Regions from separate parts of the Pseudomonas sp. SJZ080 genome, predicted to be linked through region 1. Evidence: predicted binding sites of a transcription regulator. Region 1 holds the regulator's gene; the other holds the start of a gene.

Region 1 (6,988 bases):
TCGACGAGACCAGGATCGACTGGTACGCGACCAACACGCACACGCTCCAGTATCTCGAAGACGGCAAATTGCAGTACGAAATGACGTCTGACAAAGCCGAGCACTTGAAAGCGACCGATGTCACCCTGGTCACCAAACCGGACCTCAACATGTTCCGGGGCACCGAGTTCCCGTGGCACGTGACCAGCGAGCACGCCGAGGTGAACTCCGGTGGCACTGAAGTCGAGTTGATCGACAACGTGCGCGTGAAGCGTACCGACGAAAAGAATCGCGACACCCTGATCACCAGCACCCGCATGACAGTGTTCCCGCAACAGCAATATGCGCAGACCGATCAACCCGTTAGAATCGACGGCGCTGGTGGTGTCTCGACTGGCAAGGGAATGAAAGCGTATTTGAAAGAAAGCAGGATACACCTGCTATCGAACGTAAGAGGACAGTATGAGGCTCGTTAAAACTCTCCCTATTTTGCTCGGTCTGGGCGCAGCACTGGGAAGCGTGAGCGCCTGGGCTCTGCCGAACGATCAACAGCAGCCTATCCGTATCCAGGCCGACGATGCCCAACTGGACGACAAGAATGGCGTTGCCACCTACACCGGCGACGTGATCATCACCCAGGGCTCGATGAAGGTTACCGGCAACAAGGTCACCATCACCCGCACCGCGGCCGGTGACATTGACGTGGTGACTTCGGTGGGCAACCTGGCCTACTTCGAGCAACTGCAGACCGCTGGCGACACCAAGCCGGTTCAGGGCTACGGCGTCACTATCCAGTATCACGCCTCGCAAGACCGCGTCGTGCTGATCGACAAGGCGAAAGTCATCGACAAGGACGGCAACGTTACCCAAGGCGAGAAAATCGTCTACGACACCAACAAAAAGCTCGCCAGCGCCGGCCGTGCCACAGGCACCAACGTGACCGAGTCGCGTCCGCGCATCGACATGGTGATCCAGCCGAAAAAGAAAACCGAAGAGCAAAAGGCCCCGTAATGGCAACTCTGAAAGCTCAGCATCTGGCCAAGAGCTACAAGAGCCGTCAGGTCGTGCGCGACGTCAGCCTGTCCATCGACAGCGGTCAGATCGTCGGCCTGCTTGGCCCTAACGGTGCCGGCAAGACCACTTGCTTCTACATGATCGTCGGCCTGGTCCAGGCCGATCAGGGCCGCGTCCTGATCGACGATCTGGACGTCAGCCACCAGCCGATGCACGGTCGTGCGAAGGCCGGTATCGGCTATCTCCCGCAAGAAGCGTCGATCTTCCGCAAACTCTCGGTCGCCGACAACATCATGGCGATCCTCGAGACCCGCAAGGAACTCGACAAGGCCGATCGTCGCAAAGAACTGGAAAGCCTGCTGCAGGAATTCCACATCAGCCACATCCGCGACAACCTCGGCATGAGCCTGTCCGGTGGTGAACGCCGCCGCGTGGAAATCGCCCGGGCACTGGCAACCAACCCGAAATTCATCCTCCTCGACGAACCCTTCGCCGGCGTGGACCCGATTTCGGTGGGCGACATCAAGCAGATCATCTACCACCTCAAGGCCAAGGGCATTGGCGTGCTGATCACTGACCACAACGTCCGTGAAACCCTGGATATCTGCGAAACCGCCTACATCGTCAACGATGGCCAGCTGATCGCCGAAGGTGACTCTGCCACCATCCTGGCCAACGACCTCGTGAAAGAAGTCTATCTGGGCCATGAGTTCCGCCTTTAAGCACTGAGGTGTCTGGCTGGTTGCCCGAGCGCCTGTCTCGATAAAAAATCAATACTTTTTTATTGTTACAGCGCTCTAGGCAAACGCTGCAGTTTCGGGCATATAATTTGCTTATGTTTGGCGCTCCGGCGCCCTGTAGTGGATGGCGCATGTGCGCCGGCGAATAAGGTGTTTAGCCCCTGCCATGAAACCATCGCTAGTCTTGAGAATGGGCCAGCAGCTGACGATGACACCGCAGCTGCAACAGGCCATCCGCCTGCTCCAATTGTCGACCCTGGACCTGCAACAGGAAATCCAGGAGGCCCTGGAGTCCAATCCGATGCTCGAACGCCAGGAAGAAGGCGACGACTTCGATAACACCGACCCTTTGGCCGACAAAGCCGAACAGCAACCCAACGCCGACGTCTCAGAACCCTCGTACCAGGAAACCGCCCCGACGGTGGACAACCTCGATGAGGGCGACTGGAACGAGCGTATCCCCAACGAATTGCCCGTCGACACTGCATGGGAAGACGTCTACCAGACCAGCGCCAGCAGCCTGCCGAGCAACGATGACGACGAGTGGGATTTCACCACCCGCACATCGGCCGGTGAAAGCCTGCAAAGCCACCTGTTGTGGCAACTGAACCTTGCGCCGATGTCTGACACCGATCGCCTGATCGCCGTGACCTTGATCGATTGCATCAACAATCAGGGCTACCTGGCCGAAACCCTCGAGGAAATCCTCGAAGCCTTCGATCCGGAGCTCGACATCGAACTGGATGAGATCGAAGCCGTCCTGCATCGCATCCAGCAATTCGAACCGGCCGGTATCGGTGCCCGCAACCTCGGTGAATGCCTGCTGTTGCAATTGCGTCAGCTGCCCGCCAAGACACCTTGGCTGGCCGAGGCCAAGCGCCTGGTCACCGACTACATCGACTTGCTCGGCAGCCGCGACTACAGCCAACTGATGCGCCGCATGAAGCTCAAGGAAGATGAACTGCGCCAGGTGATCGAACTGGTCCAGAGCCTCAACCCACGCCCAGGCTCGCAGATCGAGTCGAGTGAAGCCGAATACGTCGTTCCCGACGTGATCGTGCGCAAGGACAACGAGCGCTGGCTGGTAGAACTGAATCAGGAATCGGTGCCCCGCCTGCGGGTCAACGCCCAATACGCCGGTTTCGTGCGCCGCGCCGACACCAGCGCCGATAACACCTTCATGCGCAATCAGTTGCAGGAGGCCCGCTGGTTCATCAAGAGCCTGCAGAGCCGTAACGAAACCCTGATGAAAGTTGCCACCCAGATCGTCGAGCATCAGCGCGGTTTTCTGGAATACGGCGACGAAGCGATGAAACCGTTGGTGTTGCATGACATCGCCGAAGCGGTGGGCATGCACGAATCGACGATTTCCCGGGTGACCACGCAAAAATTCATGCATACCCCTCGGGGCATATATGAGCTGAAATACTTTTTTTCCAGCCACGTCAGCACCTCCGAAGGCGGCGAATGCTCGTCCACGGCGATCCGCGCGATCATCAAAAAACTGGTTGCGGCGGAAAATCAGAAAAAGCCGTTGAGTGACAGCAAGATCGCTGGTTTACTGGAGGCACAAGGCATTCAGGTGGCTCGCCGCACCGTCGCCAAGTACCGCGAATCCCTCGGGATCGCGCCTTCGAGCGAACGCAAGCGGTTGATGTAGAGCCACGCCACAGCGTTCCAGTGGTAGATCATCTGATCTACCGCTTTATGCACTGGCAACGAAGGAGAAGCTGTATGCAAGTCAACATCAGTGGACACCAACTGGAAGTGACCGAACCTCTTCGCACCTACATCGGCGAAAAACTCGAACGATTAGAGCGGCATTTCGACAAGATCACCAACGTGCAAGTCACGATGACGGTCGAGAAGCTGAAGCAGAAAATCGAAGCCACACTGCATATTCCCGGCAATGAAGTGGTCGCAAACGCGGAACATACCGACATGTACGCGGCGATCGACGCGCTGACCGACAAGCTGGATAAACAACTCAAAAAGCATAAGGAAAAGACCCAAAGCCTCCTCCAGGGCGCGACCGGTCGTTAACACTCCCAACCCATGATCCGACTTGAAAGCATCCTGACCCCCGGCCGTTCCCTCGTGAACGTGCCGGGCGGCAGCAAAAAGAAAGCCCTCGAGCAAATTGCCAACCTGATCGCCCGGGAAGTGCCGGATCTGGAGATGCAAGATGTCTTCGAGGCTTTGATTGCCCGTGAAAAACTTGGCTCGACCGGTTTTGGTAACGGTATAGCTATCCCCCACTGTCGGTTGAAAGGTTGCACCTTGCCCATCAGTGCCTTGATGCACCTGGATGCTCCCATCGATTTCGACGCCATCGACGGCGCTCCGGTCGACCTGCTGTTCGTTCTGCTGGTCCCGCAAGCGGCCACCGATGCGCACCTGGAATTGCTCCGCCAGATCGCCAGCATGCTTGATCGCAAGGAAGTCCGTGATCGCCTGCGTAGCGCCGCGAGCAATGAAGCCTTGTACCAGGTTGTCCTGGACGAGCAAAACAGGCACTAATCATGCGCTTGATCATCGTCAGTGGCCGCTCCGGCTCAGGTAAAAGTACCGCACTCGATGTTCTCGAGGACAACGGCTATTACTGCATAGACAACCTGCCTGCCGGGCTGCTGCCGGAACTGGCCGAACGTGCGTTGATTCATACCGAGCTGGCTCAGCCGCTGGTTGCCGTCTCCATCGACGCACGCAACTTGCCGAGTCACCTGAGCCGTTTTCCGGAACTGCTCGCAGAAGTTCGCAGCCGGCATATCCAGTGCGATGTCCTGTACCTGGATGCCGACGAAGAAACCTTGCTCAAGCGCTTTTCGGAAACCCGCCGTCGTCACCCGCTAAGCAGCGCCAATCGCTCGCTGGCCGAGGCGATCAACGACGAAACCAACCTGCTCGGGCCGATTGCCGACCTCGCCGATCTCAAGGTCAACACCACCAACCTGAACCTGTATCAGCTTCGCGATACCATCAAGCTGCGCCTGCTGAACCAGCCGGAACCCGGCACCGCGTTTCTGGTGGAGTCCTTCGGGTTCAAGCGCGGCATGCCGGTGGACGCCGATCTGGTGTTCGACGTGCGCTGCCTGCCGAATCCCTATTGGAAGCCGGAGCTACGCGACCAGTCCGGACTTGATCAACCGGTTGCCGATTACCTGGCAGCCCAGCCGGACGTCGAGGAGATGTTCCAGGACATCTCCACGTACCTGCTTAAATGGCTGCCCCGCTTTGCCGCCAGCAACCGTGCTTATGTCACCATTGCCATTGGCTGCACCGGCGGGCATCACCGCTCCGTCTACCTGACCGAACGTCTGGGTCAGGTCCTGCAAAAATCCCTGAAGAACGTCCAGGTCCGCCACCGCGACCTCAGCTAAAGGATTCACATCGCGATGCCTGCTCTGGAAATCGAAATCATCAATAAGCTGGGCCTGCATGCCCGCGCTTCTGCCAAGTTCGTTGGGGTGGCAGGTCAGTTTCCTTGCCAGATCAGAGCAGGGCGTACACCTGAGACCATGGTCGATGGCAAAAGCATCATGGCCATGATGATGCTGGCTGCAGGCAAAGGCACCAAGATCCATCTGAGAACGGAAGGCGAGCAGGAACAGGAAGCGATGGACGCCTTGGTGGCGTTGATCAACAACTTCTTCGACGAAGGCGAATAAAAAGATCGCAGCCTTCGGCAGCTCCTGCGTGTGAATGCAATCTCATGCAGGAGCTGCCGAAGGCTGCGATCTTTTTTCAGGCGAGCGCGGTATCCATCACCATCATCAAACAAAACCCGATCAACAGCCCAAGGCTGGCCAGCTTGTCGTGACCATGGCGGCGCGACTCGGGAATGACTTCATGGGTCACCACCAACAACATGGCCCCGGCCGCCAGTGCCAGGCCCAACGGCAAGAGCAACTCGGCCAGGCTCACCAGCCAGGCGCATAACAGCGCAAAGACCGGCTCGACCAATCCTGACGCCGCACCGATCAGGAACGCCTTGACCCGCGACATCCCGGCCCCGGCCAACACCAACGCAATCACCAGCCCTTCGGGCACATCCTGTAACGCAATGCCCATGGCCAGACTGTCGGCGTCAGGCATGCCACCGCCCGCCGAGACACCGACCGCCATGCCTTCTGGAATGTTGTGGGCAATGATGGCAAACACGAACAACCAGATCCGTGGCGGAATGACCGGCCGTTCCAGCGTGCCGACGAGCATTTCCGGCGATGCGCCAGATACCTTTCGATCCACCAGAAACAACCCGAACGCCCCCAGCATGACGCCGAAACTGATCAGCCCGCTGGCCGCCCAAGGCGTCAGCCCCAGGCTTTCAGCCGCAGCGATACCCGGAACGATCAGCGAAAACGCCGTCGCCGCGAGCATCACCCCGGCACCGAAGCCGAGCAGCGTATCGCTGAGCGCCTGGGGCATGCGCCGAATCACCAGCACCGGCACCGCGCCCAAGGCCGTACCCAGCGCACAGATCGCTCCGCCCTGTAAGGCGCGCAGCAGTTTGGGTTCAAGATCCAGCCACGCCAGGCCCTGGGCGACCAACAAGCTCATACCCGCCAACAGTAACAGCGACCCCAATGCGTAACGAAACATCCGCCCACTTCCGATCGCCAGTGTTTCAGTGCCCATAGTCAGCCCTGGATTTTTTTATAGAAGACTTAAACCAGTGCAGCCTGATAGCGCGCAGCGACTTCAGGCCAATTGATCACGTTGTAAAACGCGTTGATGTATTCCGGGCGACGGTTTTGATATTGCAGGTAATAGGCGTGCTCCCAGACATCCAGGCCGAGGATGGGGGTATTGCCGCTCATCAACGGACTGTCCTGGTTGCCGCTGCTTTCCACGACCAGGGTCTTTTGCGGCGTCACACTCAGCCAGGCCCAGCCGCTGCCGAAACGGGTCAGCGCGGCTTTGGTGAACGCTTCCTTGAAACGGTCGAGACCACCCAGTTGGTCGTCGATCGCCTTGGCCAGCTCGCCGTCCGGCTGACCGCCGCCGTTGGGCACCATGACTTCCCAGAACAGCGAATGGTTGGCATGACCGCCCCCCTGATTGATCACTGCTGCGCGGAGTTTTTCCGGCAGTTGCTGAACGGCAGCCACCAGTTTTTCCACCGGCCACTCGGCAAACTCGGTGCCTTCGACCGCAGCGTTCAGGTTGTTGATGTAGGTTTGGTGATGCTTGGTGTAGTGGATTTCCATGGTCTGCGCATCGATGTGCGGTTCCAGGGCATCGTAGGCGTACGG
Region 2 (6,988 bases), on a different contig from region 1:
TAGAACGTGCGGAACATCCTGCAGTCGAATCCACGGCTGGTTATTCCAGTGCAGCAGACTCAGCGACATTTCCGGCCAGTTCAGCAGGCTCAGGATCGGGCGTTCGGTTGGGGTGAGGTGTTCCGCGTCTCTTAGGGCAGGCACTACGTCGTGGGTCAGCCATTCGCGCAGGGCCCGGTATTCGGGGCAGTAGTGGTAGATCAGTAGTGCGTAGATGCCGGATTCGCTGATCAGCAGGGTGTCTTCGATGCTGCCGTGGATGAGCATTCGCGCGGACTGGCGTTGGTCGGGGTCGAGTTTGCGGACGGCGCGGTCGTCGAGGTGGAGGCGCAGGAAGCGGCCGAGGTCGCGGGCGCTGAACCAGGGTTGGTTTTGGAGGAGGAGGGCGTGGAGGTGGAGTTTGTGGCGGGTGAAGACTTGGGGGATCAGATAGGCATTATCGCTATTCATTGATACAGCTCCTCTTGCTAAAAGGGCTGCCCGCAATCGTCGCCAAACAATTGGGTGGCAGTTGTACGCGGGTTGGCGAACCGGAGCAAAAGGAACCCGGCAGACCCGAAGGCCTCCCACGCACAACCGCCATGACTGCGTCGATGGTCGTCATGCTCCTTAAGCTTCCAGGTCGCCAAACCCGGTGCTGAACATTCAGCAGAAGGTGAGCTTAGAAACCGGTGCATTGCGGCGCAATCGGACGGCGGTGGTTTTGTTGTAGGAAGGTGCCGGGATTTTTGAGGGCTTGAGATCGCCCCTGGCACCGTTTCCTACAGGTAAATCTGAAGGTCGTTCCGACCTTATTCGCGAGCAAGCCCGCTCCCACATGGGATCGGGTTTCAAAGTGGGATTTGCGGGGTTACTCGGTTGGGGGATTGAGCTTCGCTTCCAGCTCGGCAACCTTCGCTTCCAGGCTTTCCAGGCGTGCCCGAGTCCGTGCCAGCACGACCATCTGGCTATCAAACTCTTCCCGACTCACCAGGTCCAGTTTGCTGAAGCCGCTCTGCAGCAACGCCTTGAACTGGCTTTCGATTTCGCTTTTCGGCAGTGGGGTGTCGCCGCTGAAGAGGCGGGAGGCGGTGCCGGTCAGGGCGTCGAGGAAGTCTTTGGGCGCGAGCATGAGAAATGTCCTGAAAACAATGGCGGGCAGTGTATCACGCAGTGTCTATAGTCAATCCCGACCGCAGGGATGCACGCTTTTCGCGCATGCGGACGGACGGCGTCGCACTGTTGTTGTGCGTTACGCATCGAGCAATCGAGCGCAGTAGCACCCCATTGCAGGCAAGCGCTTGATATCAGGGGCTTTTGGCGAGATGGCAAGCTTTCTGCTTGGTGGGTAGTGACCCATGCACTGATGCAGTCGATGTGACGAATGCAGTGCGCCAAGCGGAACGGGGGAAGTGTTTCGTACGGAGCGGTTAGCTGGCGTCGGACGGGCAGGTAAGGCCGACGATGCGTTACAAAGCCAGGCACTGCGCTTAGACTTGAGTCGGGTTTGTTTTCCTGGGGCAAGTCCACCAATTCGGGAGAGAGTTTTCATGAAGCTAGTCACTGCCATCATCAAGCCGTTCAAGTTGGACGACGTGCGCGAGTCGTTGTCCGAGATCGGCGTGCAGGGCATTACCGTTACTGAAGTCAAAGGCTTCGGTCGGCAGAAGGGTCACACCGAGCTGTATCGCGGCGCGGAATACGTGGTCGATTTCCTGCCTAAGGTGAAGATCGATGTCGCCATTGACGACAAGGATCTGGACCGGGTTATCGAGGCGATAACCAAGGCGGCCAACACCGGCAAGATCGGTGACGGCAAGATTTTCGTGGTCAATCTGGAACAGGCGATTCGCATCCGTACCGGCGAAACCGATACCGACGCAATCTAAGCCGCCACAAACCCAACGCCCCAGGAGAAAACAATATGACTCTGCGTAAATTAGCAGGGCTAGGAGCCCTGTTGTCCCTCGTAATGCCCAGCCTGGCCATGGCGGCAGACGAAGTGGCGGCCCCAGTCCTCAATTCCGGCGATACCGCCTGGATGCTGACCTCGACAGCCCTTGTGCTGTTCATGACCATTCCCGGCCTCGCGCTGTTCTACGGCGGCATGGTTCGCTCCAAAAACATTCTTTCCGTGATGATGCAGTGCTTCGCCATTACCGGTCTGATCAGCATTCTGTGGGTCATTTATGGCTACAGCATCGCGTTCGACACCACCGGCATGGAACAGGGCGTCGTCAACTTCAACTCGTTCTTCGGCGGCATGGGCAAGGCTTTCCTCGCCGGTGTCACGCCAGCCAGCCTGACCGGTCCTGCGGCGCTGTTCCCTGAGGCGGTGTTCATCACCTTCCAGATGACGTTCGCCATCATCACCCCGGCGCTGATCGTCGGTGCCTTCGCTGAGCGGATGAAGTTCTCCGCGATGCTGATCTTCATGGGCATCTGGTTCACCTTGGTCTATGCGCCGATCGCGCACATGGTCTGGTCCGGCAACGGCGGCCTGATGTGGGACTGGGGTGTGCTTGATTTCGCCGGTGGCACCGTGGTGCACATCAACGCCGGTGTGGCCGGTCTGGTCGCGTGCATTGTGCTCGGCAAGCGTAAAGGCTTCCCGACCACCCCAATGGCACCGCACAACCTCGGTTACACCCTGATGGGCGCTGCGATGCTGTGGGTTGGCTGGTTCGGTTTCAACGCCGGTTCCGCTGCAGCGGCCAACGGCACGGCCGGTATGGCGATGCTCGTGACTCAGATCGCAACTGCCGCTGCCGCACTGGGCTGGATGTTCGCCGAGTGGGTCACCCACGGCAAACCAAGCGCACTGGGTATCGCTTCGGGTGTTGTGGCCGGTCTGGTTGCAATTACTCCGGCCGCAGGCACCGTGGGCCCGATGGGCGCGCTGGTGATCGGTCTGGCAGCGGGCGTGGTGTGCTTCTTCTGCGCCACCACCCTGAAACGCAAACTCGGTTATGACGATTCCCTTGACGCTTTCGGTGTGCACGGCATCGGCGGTATCCTCGGCGCGATCCTGACCGGTGTGTTCGCTGCACCGTCGCTGGGTGGCTTCGGCACCGTCACCGACATCGCCGCACAAGTCTGGATTCAGTGCAAAGGCGTGGGCTTCACGGTGATCTACACCGCGATCGTCACCTACATCATTCTCAAGGTGCTGGACGCCGTCATGGGTCTGCGTATCACCGAAGAAGAAGAGGCCGTCGGCATCGATCTGGCACTCCACAACGAACGCGGCTACAACTTGTAAGCACGCGCATAAAAATTTGCCCGGCTTGCCGGGCATTTTTTTGTCTGGGATTTGTCAGTGAAGGAACTGCTGAAAGGTTTTTTCGTACACGTTTAGTGGCGTTTACGACGGGCGTTTTTCTGCGGCCAATGGCTTACATGATTGAAGGAATATTAGGGCCTTTGTTTTTTCCCAGAGCGCGCTAGAATGCGCCCCGAACGTGCGGAGAACTGTATGTGGCAACAGACTCTGATTACCCTGCGGGCAAGGCCTCGGGGCTTTCATCTGGTAACGGACGAGTTACTCGCCGGCGTGCCCGAAATCAAGGCGTGCCGGGTCGGTCTGTTGCATTTGTGGCTGCAGCATACCTCGGCGTCGTTGACCATCAACGAAAACGCCGATCCGGCGGTACGTCGCGACTTCGAACGATTCTTCAATCGTCTGATCCCACAAGGAACAGATGGCTATGAGCATAACGACGAAGGCCTGGACGACCTCCCGGCGCACTTCAAGGCCAGCGTGCTTGGCTGTCAGCTCAGTTTGCCGATTTCGGCGGGCCGACTGGCGCTGGGGACCTGGCAAGGCGTTTATCTGGGCGAGCACCGTGATTTTGGCGGTGCCCGTAAAGTCCTCGCCACCGTGCACGGTGAAGAGGCATGAACCGCTGGTCACCAGCGGTTATTGAATTTTTCCGGCGGCTGTCGACAGACGGTGAAGCTGGGCTATAACTAATCTGCTTTTCGCAAGTCATGAGGTAGAACATGAGCGACGATGATCTGGAAAACGACGACCTCGAAGTAGGCGACGACGACGAAACCGAAGAAGGTCTGGAAGCAGCGGCGGACGACGTCGTTGAAGACGACGGCGGTGAAGCGCCCGTTCCGACCGCCAAAGGCAAGGCCAAGGCTGCGGTGTCGGTCGATGAGCTGCCGAGCGTCGAAGCAAAAAACAAGGAGCGCGATGCTCTGGCCAAGGCCATGGAAGAGTTCCTGGCCAAGGGCGGCAAGGTGCAGGAAGTGGAGGCCAATGTGGTCGCCGATCCTCCCAAGAAGCCTGACAACAAGTACGGCAGCCGGCCTATCTAAGCGCTTGCTTCCTGCTTGCTGAAAAAGCCCGCCGTCGCTGCGGGCTTTTTCATGGGTGGAGAAAAATTCTGAAGCCCGGAGCAATCCCTTGTAGGAGCCGGCTTGCTGGCGAAAGATTTTGAAATGTGTGCTGTTTTGCAGGACGCCATCGCCAGCAAGCCGGCTCCTACAGGGTTTGGCGGTGTTGGTTGGGGCCAGGTTTTACGCCGACGCGGAGTTCCACCGCGCCAACAACGCCGGCAATTCGGTCAGGCTGCGAATCTCGGCATCCGGTGCCCTCTGCGCTTCCCACAATTTGCCTTGCGGGTTAAACCAGATCGCCCGCAACCCTGCCTGTTGCGCTCCGGCAATGTCATCACCTGGATGATCGCCAATATGCACTGCCGTCTCGGCCGTTGCCCCGCCACGCTGCAATGCTTCATGAAACAGTCGCGCATCCGGTTTGGCGATGCCGATGTCTTCGGCGCACAGCGCAAACTTGAAGTAATCCGCCAGCCCTAGCCGGCGCACATCGGCGTTGCCGTTGGTGACCACGCCCAGCGCGTAGTGTTTGGCCAGCACCTCCAGCGTTGGCTCCACCTCGGGGAATACTTCGAGCTGATGCCGCGCATGCAGAAACACTTCAAAACTCTGATCAGCCAGGTCGGACGCCTGGCCATGGTCGTATCCGGCCTCTTCCAGCGCATGGAACAGCACTCGCCGACGCAACGCACTGATGCGATGTTTGAGGCCCGGTTCGCTGCTCAGAACGCGCTCGCGAATCGTCCACAAATGCTCCACCGGCACCGCGCCCAGATTCGGTGCATGTTCGGTCAGCCATTCACGCAGGATGGCTTCGGCGCTGACGATCACCGGGGCGGTGTCCCACAGGGTGTCGTCGAGGTCGAAGGTGATCAATTGGATCGTCATGAATCATCGCTCTTAATGCGTTTGGCCCGTGGATGGGCGCTGTCGTAGACCGTCGCCAGGTGCTGGAAGTCCAGGTGGGTGTAGATCTGGGTGGTCTTGATGTCCGAGTGGCCGAGCAGTTCTTGCACCGCGCGCAGGTCTTGCGAGGACTCCAGCAAGTGGCTGGCAAAGGAGTGCCGCAACATGTGCGGGTGCAAGTTTTGCCCCAATTCGCGCTCGCCGGCAGCCTTGACCCGTACCTGAATCGCCCGAGGGCCAAGGCGCCGCCCTTGCTGGCTGACAAACACCGCGTCATCTGCCGGGTTGGTCATGGCCCGCAATGGCAACCACAACTCCAGTGCTTCGCGGGCCTTTTTGCCCACCGGCAACAGTCGGGTCTTGCTGCCTTTGCCGAGCACCTGGACCATGCCGTCGGCCAGGTCCAGTCGATCGAGATTGAGCCCGGTCAGCTCAGAAAGGCGCAGGCCGGAGGAATAGAACAGTTCCAGTATCGCCTGATCCCTGCGAGCCAGAAAATCATCCTCCACCGCACCCTCGAGCAGTTGCAGTGCGCGATCAGTATCGAGGGTTTTCGGCAGTCTTCGTTCGCCTTTGGGCGGCGCCAGACCGTTAGCCGGATCGTGGTCGCACAGACCTTCGCGGTTCAGGTAGTGATAGAGCCCGCGCACGGCCGAGAGCAGCCGCGCAAGGCTGCGGGACGATTGCCCCTGGGAATGCAGACGAGCGATCAGACTGCGCAGGCGCTGAATGTCCAGCGCGGCCCAGCTGTCGATGTTCTGTTTGATGCACCAGCCCAGCACCTTGTCGAGGTCGCGGCGATAGGCGTACAGCGTGTGAGGCGACACCTGCCGCTCACTGCGCAGGTGTTCGCAGTAAGCGTCCAGTTGCCGTTCCATGATCAGCGTACCGAGCGAAGGGAGTTGTTGACCCGTGGCAGCACGCGGCCCATGACTTCGGCGATGTAGCTCAGGAACAGCGTACCCACCGAGCTTTTGTAGTGCTGCGGATCACGGCTGGCGATGGCCAGCACACCGTGGATGCCTTGATGGCTGATGGCGACGACGGCGGTCGAGCCGATCTGCTTGCGCTGCTCTTCGCCAAACAGGAAGTCCAGTTCATGCTCGCGCAGGCTGCCGCTGACACTTTTTTCTTCCGAGAGCAGGCCGCCAATGGCCGTTTGCGCATCGGCGTGGGTCACCCAGCGGCCAACCGGCATCGGGTTGTCACCCAGCAGGATCAGGCTGACAAAAGGCACCTGAAAGTCCTGGCGCAGGCTGTCTTCGACGCTGATCACTACGTCTTCCAGCGTGGTGGCGTCCATCAAGGCGAGAATCAGGCGGCGGGTCTTGTCAAAGAGGCGGTCGTTGTCGCGGGCCACGTCCATCAAGTGCGAGAGGCGATGACGCAATTCGATGTTGCGGTCGCGCAGAATGGTCATCTGGCGCTCGACCAGCGAGATGGTGTCGCCACGCTGGTGCGGGATGCGCAACGCCGGGAGCAATTCTTCATGCTCGACGAAGAAATCCGGATGAGCCTCCAGGTACGCGGCAATCGCCGCCGCCTCAAGGCTTTCGGAAGGGGATTCGTCGGGCTGTCGGGCGGGAACCTGGGGCTTGTCGGTCATGGGTTTGACTCACTCAAAGACGTACTTGTCCTTCGTAAACACGGACTGCCGGGCCGGTCATCAGGACCGGTTGGCCTGGGCCTGCCCATTCAATGGACAGACGCCCGCCGGGCAGGTCGATCAATAGCGGCGAATCCATCCACCCCTGGC

What was found. Region 1 encodes sigma-54, which starts transcription at its own class of promoters, with help from an activator protein. Its sites were predicted from a motif close to ANTGGCATNNANNTTGCTNT; they were not measured.
Positions count from the first base shown of each region.
Region 2: a site for sigma-54 is predicted at 1,304-1,323, ahead of glnK (P-II family nitrogen regulator). Genes of this name have one in related genera too.

Region 1 covers NZ_VIUK01000003.1:332,628-339,615, forward strand. Annotated here, with positions in the region: gene lptC (LPS export ABC transporter periplasmic protein LptC) at 1-455, shown strand, start outside; gene lptA (lipopolysaccharide transport periplasmic protein LptA) at 442-990, shown strand; gene lptB (LPS export ABC transporter ATP-binding protein) at 990-1,715, shown strand; gene FBY04_RS06380 (RNA polymerase factor sigma-54) at 1,900-3,393, shown strand; gene hpf (ribosome hibernation-promoting factor, HPF/YfiA family) at 3,468-3,776, shown strand; gene ptsN (PTS IIA-like nitrogen regulatory protein PtsN) at 3,789-4,253, shown strand; gene rapZ (RNase adapter RapZ) at 4,256-5,113, shown strand; gene FBY04_RS06400 (HPr family phosphocarrier protein) at 5,129-5,401, shown strand; gene FBY04_RS06405 (ZIP family metal transporter) at 5,478-6,371, opposite strand; gene FBY04_RS06410 (superoxide dismutase) at 6,401-6,988, opposite strand, start outside.
Region 2 covers NZ_VIUK01000017.1:15,290-22,277, forward strand. Annotated here, with positions in the region: gene FBY04_RS20815 (Bro-N domain-containing protein) at 1-450, opposite strand, end outside; gene FBY04_RS20820 (accessory factor UbiK family protein) at 851-1,111, opposite strand; gene glnK (P-II family nitrogen regulator) at 1,530-1,868, shown strand; gene FBY04_RS20830 (ammonium transporter) at 1,904-3,241, shown strand; gene FBY04_RS20835 (secondary thiamine-phosphate synthase enzyme YjbQ) at 3,455-3,880, shown strand; gene sutA (transcriptional regulator SutA) at 3,982-4,305, shown strand; gene FBY04_RS20845 (HAD family hydrolase) at 4,507-5,214, opposite strand; gene xerC (tyrosine recombinase XerC) at 5,211-6,110, opposite strand; gene FBY04_RS20855 (DUF484 family protein) at 6,113-6,838, opposite strand; gene dapF (diaminopimelate epimerase) at 6,852-6,988, opposite strand, start outside.